2 linked regions of the Casimicrobium huifangae genome follow. The protein of the gene in region 2 interacts with the protein of the main gene of each other region in a pairwise test. Links are inferred from orthologs where the notes say so. Each region holds a gene or a part of one and is shown on either strand. Other genes may lie near its edges.

Region 1 (5,595 bases), 1.1 Mb from region 2 along the record:
AATTATGCCGAAAAACAAGCAGTTACGCAAGCCAATGGAGCCAAAACCGGCAATAACGGCGCGCCGCGTCGCCGGCAGAGGGAACAGCTTCGACGCACGATGGTCATGGAACGCCTGTCTGACTGGGCTGTGCAGCGAATGAACGCACAAAATGCATGAAGTCGACTTTATTCATTTTCATTGTCAATGCCCTTTACGAATGGGCATGCATGGAAAAAGGTGATGGCCAGGACATTCACCTGTTGCCAGAACAAACTCCTCGCTACGGGTTTCCGTGGCATTGAAGTTCGCGTTATCGTTCGCATATCGCCGGTGAGCAGGGTTGCCTGCCAACGCGGTGACCGGGCGGCCGGCCCGCCGACTGTCGTTTGTTCCGTTACCCCCTTGTCCTTATCGTCCTTAGCTATTTCAAGGAAGTTTGCATGAAACGAATTCTTCTCTTCGTCCTGACCAATGTCGCGGTAGTCGCGGTGCTTGGTCTGGTGTCGAGTATTTTTGGCCTGAACAAATTCCTCGGACCGCGCGGACTCAATCTGGGCGCCTTGCTCGGCTTTGCGCTGGTGATGGGCTTCACCGGTGCCATCTTTTCGTTGCTGATCAGCAAGATGGTGGCCAAGTGGACGATGGGTGTTGAGATCATCAACGATTCACCGGATCCGACCCATCAGTGGATCGTGCAGACGGTGCGCCGGTTCTCGGAAAGAGCCGGCATCGGCATGCCCGACGTTGGCATTTATGAGGGCGAGCCCAACGCTTTCGCCACCGGTGCGTTCAAGAATTCAGCGCTGGTGGCGGTATCGACCGGATTGCTGCAAAGCATGAACCGCGAGGAAGTGGAGGCAGTGATCGGGCACGAGATCGCCCACGTGACCAATGGCGACATGGTCACCATGACACTCATTCAGGGCGTCATGAATACGTTTGTGATCTTCCTCTCACGCGTCATCGGGTACTTTGTTGATCGTGTCATCCTGCGCAATGATCGCGACAGCGTGGGCATCGGCTACACCATCTCGGTATTTGTCCTTGATCTGGTGCTCGGCTTCGTCGCGCACATGGTGGTCGCCTGGTTCTCGCGGCAGCGCGAATTCCGCGCCGATGCCGGCGCTGCCGACCTGATGGGCACGACGCAACCGATGCAACACGCGCTGGCGCGTCTGGGTGGCCTGCAGCCGGGCGAGCTCGCGGGACCGGTGAAGGCGATGGGCATCGGTGGCGGCATGGGTTCGCTGTTCTCCACCCATCCGCCGATCGAAGACCGGATTCGCGCGCTGCAGGAGCGTCGCTGACACTCTCGCTGGTCGAGCAACCAGCAAGGGCCCCGCAAGGGGCCTTTTTCATTTGGACGTTGCTGTCGATACAGTTCCCCACTCCGTATTGCCGATGTTGATCGTGATGGGATAATGCGCGCGCCCTGGCGGCGTCGTTGCACGGCAACACACGTCGGGTCAGTCCATTCACCCGAAATTCCCGGTCCCATGCACTTCTACGCGGTTGTCGCGCTGTCGGCGTTTTTGCTCTTTCTCGTCCAACCGCTCATTGCCAAGCAGATCCTGCCCTGGTTTGGTGGAAGCTCTGCGGTGTGGACCACCTGCATGCTGTTTTTCCAGGGCGCGTTGCTACTGGGCTACGCCTACGCGGACATTGCGCCGCGCAAGCTCGGTGCGAAGCGGCAACCGCAACTGCACATCGTCTTCGCCCTGATCGCGTTGCTGACGCTGCCGATTCTGGCGCCCGAGAGCTGGAAGCCCGCTGGCGGCGAGGAACCAATTTCGCGCATCCTGCTGTTACTGTCGGTGACTATCGGGTTGCCATACGTATTGCTTTCGACCACTAGCCCGTTGATCCAGAGCTACTTCGCACGGCTTCGTCCGGGGCAGGATCCGTACCGGTTGTTTGCGCTGTCGAATGCGGCGTCGCTGGCCGCACTGGTGGCCTATCCGGTTGCGATTGAGCCGTATGTCGGCACCCGCATGCAGGCGTGGGGCTGGTCGACCCTGTTTGCCCTGTTTGTGCTGCTGCTTGGCGCGCTGGCGTGGCGCGTCAGCCGCGCCCAGTCACCCGCAGGGGAAAGCGTCGCTGTGGCGGGGAGCACCGGTGAAGCGAACAGTATTGGTTCGCCTGAGCTTAAAAAGCAATTGCGCTGGATCGCACTGTCGGCCGCCGGCTCCATGCTGCTGCTGGCAGTGTCAAACCACATCACGCAGAACGTTGCCAGCGTCCCGCTGCTGTGGATACTGCCGCTGACGCTCTATCTGCTGACCTTCATCCTCACCTTTGACGGCACCGGCTGGTACAAGCGCGCTGGTTACGCGGGGCCGTTTCTGGTCCTCGTTTCCGGCATGTGTTTTTTGCTGCTGAACAAGGACTTTCAGTTCGATCTGGTCGTGCAGACCAGCGTGTTCTGCGTTGGTCTGTTCGTCGTCTGCATGGTCTGCCACGGCGAGCTGGTGCTGGCGAAACCTGCACCGGAGCATCTCACGCGTTTCTACTTGCTGGTGTCGATTGGCGGCGCGCTGGGAGCGCTGGTGGTCAGCGTGCTGGCGCCGTTGCTGTTCGCCACCTACGTTGAGACAGCCCTTGCGTTGCTCGTTGCTGCGTTGCTGTTCGTGCCCATCGCGCAGGCGGCACATCCGTTTCTGCAATGGGTGGCTGTAGCGCTGGCTATCGGCGTGGTCGGCACAGCGGGCTGGTATGTCAGGGAGGAACACAAGAACGCCGTCGAAGTGACGCGCAACTTTTACGGCGTACTGAAAGTGAAGTCCTACGACGAGCCGGGCAGCGATGGCTATCTGGTGCGCCTGGTGCACGGCGCGATCCTGCACGGCGAGCAGTATCCGCACGAGAAGTGGCGTCGCGAGCCGACCACGTACTACACGCCAACCTCCGGCTTCGGCCGTGCCGTCAACCTGCAGCGGGAGAACGCACCTCTGACCCTCAACACGCAGCGCATTGGCATGATCGGACTCGGCGTCGGCACAGTCGCCGCCTGGTGCCGTGCCGGCGACGTCTGCCGCATCTACGAAATCAACGCTGAAGTCGAGCGTCTAGCGCGCAAGCACTTCACCTATCTGACTGACAGCAAGGGCAAGGTTGACGTCATTCTCGGTGACGCCAGGCTGTCACTCGAGCGCGAGGCCAGCAACCAGTTCACTGTGCTCGCTGTTGACGCGTTTTCCGGCGACTCGATTCCGATGCACCTGATTACACAGGAGGCAGTACGCGTCTTCATGAACCAGGTGTCCAGCGGTGGTATCGTCGCCTACCACGTGTCCAACCGCTTTCTTGACCTGCCGCCAGTGTTGGCTGAAATCGCCGCGAAGGAGAATCTGGCCGGCGTGGTCATTGAAGACCCCGCCCAGACTGACAACGCCCTGCATTCGTCAAGTACCTGGGTGCTGCTCGCCCGCAACGCTGACACCCTCAAGGGCATCGGTGACGCTGGCAAGCCACTTCAGCGCAGTGTCGGCGCTCCGCTATGGACTGACGACTTCAACAACCTGCTTTCGGTGGTGAAGTGGAAGCACTGACAGCCTGACGGGCCGGCGGGCATCAGTCCGCGCCGGCGGTCGCTCCCAGCGCCGGATCCAGCGCCGCTCGCTCGTCGAACACAAAGCAGTCGCCGTGATAATGGTCGCGGCCAATTTGCTCGAAATAGCGCAGGATGCCACCTTCCAGCTGGTACACATCACTCGCCCCCAGGTCGCGCAGATAGGGCGCGGCCTTCTCGCAGCGGATGCCCCCGGTGCAAAAGCTGACAACAGTCTTGCCCTGCAGCTCGCTGATGTGATCGCGTGCCATGTGGCCGAACTCGGTGAAGTTGCGATTGCCCCAGAACACAGCGTTGTCAAAAGTGCCCTTGGCTACTTCCACGTCATTGCGGGTGTCCAGCAGCACGATTGCCTCGCCTGCGTCCAGCCGGCGCTTCAGCTCAGCCGGTGGCATGAAAGGCGCAGGCGCATTGACCGGATCGACGCCTTCCTGGCGGAAGGTCACGATCTCGCGCTTCAGCTTGATTTTCATGCGCTTGAACGGCACGGTTTCGCTCCAGCTTTCCTTGAGGTCGAGCTTGGCAAAACGCGAATCGTCGTCAACGGATGCCATGAAGCTGCGGATTGCCGTCTCGGCACCCGCGAGGAACAAATTGATCCCTTCGTGCGCCAGCAGAATGGTGCCCTTCAGTCCGAGGGTCTTGGCTTTGGGCAGCCAGGTGGCCTTCAGCGCAGCCGGGTCGTCGATACCGACGAAACGGTAGGTTGCGATGTTCAGAATTTGCGACATGACGCAATTTTAGGGCGACAGCGTTGGGTGATAATTGCCGGGCAGAATCACATGCCACGGAAAGCGTCGGCAGAACACTCAGGAGAACGGCATGAACGGACAGTGGATCGACATCAAGGCTCATGACGGCGGCAGTTTTGGCGCGTATATGTCGACGCCACCAAAAGGCAAGGGGCCCGGCCTCGTCATCATCCAGGAAATCTGGGGCGTCAACGAGCACATTCGTGAAGTTGCCGACCAGTACGCCATGGATGGCTTCACCGTGTTCGCGCCGGACGTGTTCTGGCGCCAGCAGCCGCGTGTGGATCTGGGCTACAACGATGTCGATACGCCAAAGGCATTTGCCTACATGACGGCGCTCGACGCGCCAAATGCCGCGAAAGATCTGGTCGCGACGGCGACGGCGCTACGCGCTCATCCGGCGTGCAACGGGCGCGTCGCCAGCCTTGGCTTCTGCATGGGCGGTCGCCTGTCGTTCGTCTGCGCAGCTGAGGGCGCGGTGGATGCGGCGGTTTGCTACTACGGCGGTGGTATTCACAACATGCTCGACCGCGTGCCGTCGATCAAGGTGCCGATGTTGCTGCATTTCGCAGAGAAGGACGGCTACATCCCTATGCCTGCTGTTGAGTCCGTGAAAGGCGCGTTCGCCGGTCGCGACGATGTTCGGGTCGATGTCTACGGTGGTGTCGATCACGGCTTCAACTGCTGGGGGCGTCCGATGTACAACCAGAAGGCGGCGGCGCTTGCACGTGGCCGCTCGTTGTCATTTCTGTCGGGCGTGATCTGCTGACGGGCAGCGAATCGACAATGGCGGCAAAATAGTTGCCGGACCTCCAACTAAAAGACTCAATCCAGGGGAGACTTGATGACTTACGCCGCCATTACCGGTTGGGGCAAATGCATGCCGCCGGCCGTGCTCAGCAATGCTGATCTGGCAACTTTTCTGGAGACCGATGACGAGTGGATCACGTCACGCACCGGCATGAAGGAGCGGCGCATCTCGCACGTCAATGCCATCGAGCTTTCCTACGTAGCGTCGATGCGTGCGCTGGCCTGTGCCGGTCTCAAGGCGTCCGACATCGACCTCATCGTCTATGGGTCCTGCAGTTTCGACGAGATGGTGCCGAACACCGCGTCGGGACTGCAGTACAAGCTGGGTGCCAGCAATGCCGCGTCCATGGACGTCAACACGGCGTGTACGTCATTCCTGTATAGCTGGTCCACCGCCAACGCGATGATTCGCACCGGCGTGGTCAAGCGTGCGCTGGTGGTGGGGGTCGAGCTGATCTCGCGCTACATGGACTGGGAAAATCG
Region 2 (2,969 bases):
AGATTGCGACACGAGCTGTCGTCTTGTCGGGGACATCATCCGTCTTGAGCGTCATCGAGATCCACGGACCTTCATCCAGCTCATTGATGTAAAGCGTGCGGATGTGGTCAACGCCGGCCTCGACCAGTTTCTTCAGAGACTCCTCGGTCAGCTCCTCGTTAGCCTTGACTAGAACCTCGCCGGTTTCCTTGTCGATAACATTGGCCGCGACGATACGACCAAGCACCTCTTCGGTCGGCAGACCCAAGCGTTCGACTTTCGAGTTTTGCAGGTCGCGCACGTGCTTGGCAGTGACGCGCTTGTCCTTAGCCACGACGATGGTGCCGTCAGGCGTAGTAATGTCGAAACGGGCGACTTCACCTTTCAAACGTTCCGGCACGAACGCGAGCTCGTTGCCCTTCGGCGTGAAGTAGATATCGTCGAACTTGAAGTAGCGCGCCAGGATTTCCTCGTCGGACAGACCAAGCGCCTTGAGCAAGATCGTTACCGGCATCTTGCGGCGGCGGTCGATACGGAAGTAGAGGTAATCCTTCGGATCGAACTCGAAGTCAAGCCACGAGCCGCGATACGGAATGACGCGCGCGGAGAACAGCAATTTGCCGGAACTGTGCGTTTTGCCCTTGTCATGCTCGAAGAACACGCCGGGCGAGCGGTGCAGCTGGGAAACAATCACGCGCTCGGTCCCGTTGATGACAAACGAGCCGTTTTCGGTCATGAGCGGGATTTCGCCCATGTAGACCTCGGATTCCTTAACTTCCTTGACCGTGTCTTTCGCCGCCTCGCGATCGTAAATGATCAGACGCACCTTGGCTCGAACTGGTGCGGCAAAGGTCAAACCACGCTGCTGGCACTCGACGACATCGAACGGCGGCGTGCCAAGCGTGTAGTGCACGTACTCCAGCTTCGCGAATCCGTTGTGACTCGCGATCGGGAAGATCGACGTGAATGCGGACTCCAGGCCGACGTTCTTGCGATCCTGCGTCTTGACGCCTACTTGCAAAAACTCGTTGTAGGAGACAAGCTGGGTTTGGAGCAGGTAGGGCACCGGCAGGACCGGGGCGCGCGAACCGAAGCTCTTGCGGATGCGTTTCTTTTCGGCAAAGGCGTACGTCATGTGTTCCTCAACTGTGGAAGCGGGAATCGCGACCAGGCAAAGCCTGACAGGGGCTAAGGGTGGCTGCGGGAGCTCGAGAGGGCTCTCGTATGAACGCTTGGTGTGTGTACAAGCAGGTCAGGCGACAGCAGTCTCTAGAAACGGCGAAGGGCCGGAGAGGCTTTGCAGCCCCACCAGCCCTTGGTACCGATCCGAAATTACTTGATTTCGGCCTTGGCACCAGCGTCTTCGAGTTTCTTCTTCGCTGCTTCGGCATCGGCCTTCGGCATCGCTTCCTTGACAGTCTTCGGTGCGCCGTCGACCAGGTCTTTCGCTTCCTTGAGGCCCAGACCGGTGATTTCGCGAACTGCCTTGATCACGCCGACCTTGTTGGCGCCGGTTTCCTTGAGCACGACGTCGAACTCGGTCTTCTCTTCAACGGCAGCAGCAGCGGCACCGCCACCACCAGCAGCCGGAGCAGCCATCGCCGCAGCGGAAACGCCGAATTTTTCTTCGATGGCCTTGACCAGGTCATTGAGATCCATCACCGACATCGTGTCGAGTGCGGCGAGGAAGTCGTCTTTGTTGAATGCCATGTTTGGCTCCTGATTGAGTAAATATTTGGGGATGAGTTATGCGGCGGCAGCTTCAGCTGCGGGCGCTTCTTTCTTTTCGGCCACGGCGGCGAGGACGCGTGCGAAGCGGGCAACCGGCGAGTTGAGGAGGCCAGCCAGCTGTGCCAGCAGGACTTCCTTGCTCGGGATCGATGCCAGGGACGCGACACCAGCCTTGTCGAGCAGCTTGCCATCAAACGCGCCCGCCTTGACCACGATCTTGTCGTTGGTCTTGGCGAAGTCGCTGATAACTCGCGCTGCGGCGACGGCGTCGACGGAAAGACCGTAAATCAGCGGGCCGGCCATTTCGCCAGCAGCCACCTCAAACGGCGTACCAACCACGGCGCGACGCGCGAGCGTGTTTTTCAACACGTGCAGGTAAACCCCCTGCTCGCGCGCAGACTTGCGCAGTTTGGTCATATCCGCGACCTTCGTGCCACGATACTCGGCGACGACGAGCGTCTGCGCATTAACTACCTGCGCTTTGACTTCGTCGATGACCGCGGCTTTTTCAGTGCGATTCAGACTCAAGTTAATCTCCTGTCTTCCCCGGAGAGCCGTCTGGGCTCGCCGGGAGGGTTTCAGCGACCTTACCGCACCGAATCCCTGTGATGCGTCGCAACTACGCGGGCATCACACAAATTGTGTACAGCGGGACCGCCATCTGCGTTGGCCAGGACGTTTCCGTAGATTCGTCCTGATTAAGTGGTGTTCTGCAAAACGCAGCACACCCCGCCAACGGTCTTGGATAGCTCGATGGCCTGCCGCAAGGCAACCATCGACCCACCAATCTTTGACCTCGCTACTGCGCGGCCTGCGCACCCACGGCGAAGGCGCCGGTGTCCACGCGGACACCTGAACCCATCGTGCTGGATACGCTAACTTTCTTCAGATACACGCCTTTTGATGATGCCGGCTTTGCTTTCTGCAGTGCCTCCATGAGCGCACGCAGGTTTGTTTCAAGCGCAGGTACTTCGAACGAGGCGCGACCGATCGTGGCGTGCACGATACCGGCCTTGTCGGTGCGGTACTGCACCTGACCGGCCTTGGCGTTCTTGACGGCGCCAGCGACATCGGCGCTGACCGTCCCGACCTTCGGGTTCGGCATCAGGCCTCGCGGACCGAGCACCTGACCGAGCGTACCGACCACACGCATGGCGTCCGGGGACGCGATGACGACGTCGAACTCCATGAATCCGCCTTTGACGCGCTCCGCCAGGTCGTCGAAGCCGACGACGTCCGCACCTGCTGCCTTGGCCTCG

The links. Proteins that work in one complex are often made in the same cells at the same time.
Region 1: the proteins of rplL (region 2) and trhO interact in binary tests that used the Escherichia coli proteins (3 or more experiments, as listed by UniProt). The link is inferred for Casimicrobium huifangae from one-to-one orthologs.

Annotation. Positions count from the first base shown.
Region 1 is NZ_CP041352.1:2,140,850-2,146,444, forward strand. Bases 2,418-5,248 are described here. They hold trhO (oxygen-dependent tRNA uridine(34) hydroxylase TrhO), read right to left. Parts: upstream 4,282-5,248; coding sequence 3,553-4,281; downstream 2,418-3,552. Other genes in these bases: FKL89_RS09755 (spermidine synthase), read left to right, coding at 2,418-3,530; FKL89_RS09765 (dienelactone hydrolase family protein), read left to right, coding at 4,373-5,071; FKL89_RS09770 (ketoacyl-ACP synthase III), read left to right, coding at 5,147-5,248. In the rest of the region: protease HtpX, read left to right, coding at 423-1,289; more of FKL89_RS09755, read left to right, coding at 1,479-2,417; more of FKL89_RS09770, read left to right, coding at 5,249-5,595. UniProt on the Escherichia coli protein: Catalyzes oxygen-dependent 5-hydroxyuridine (ho5U) modification at position 34 in tRNAs, the first step in 5-carboxymethoxyuridine (cmo5U) biosynthesis.
Region 2 is NZ_CP041352.1:1,003,499-1,006,467, reverse strand. It holds rplL (50S ribosomal protein L7/L12), read right to left. Parts: upstream 1,690-2,969; coding sequence 1,312-1,689; downstream 1-1,311. Other genes in the region: rplA (50S ribosomal protein L1), read right to left, coding at 2,510-2,969; rplJ (50S ribosomal protein L10), read right to left, coding at 1,726-2,238; rpoB (DNA-directed RNA polymerase subunit beta), read right to left, coding at 1-1,114. UniProt on the Escherichia coli protein: The binding site for several of the GTPase factors involved in protein synthesis (IF-2, EF-Tu, EF-G and RF3). Is thus essential for accurate translation.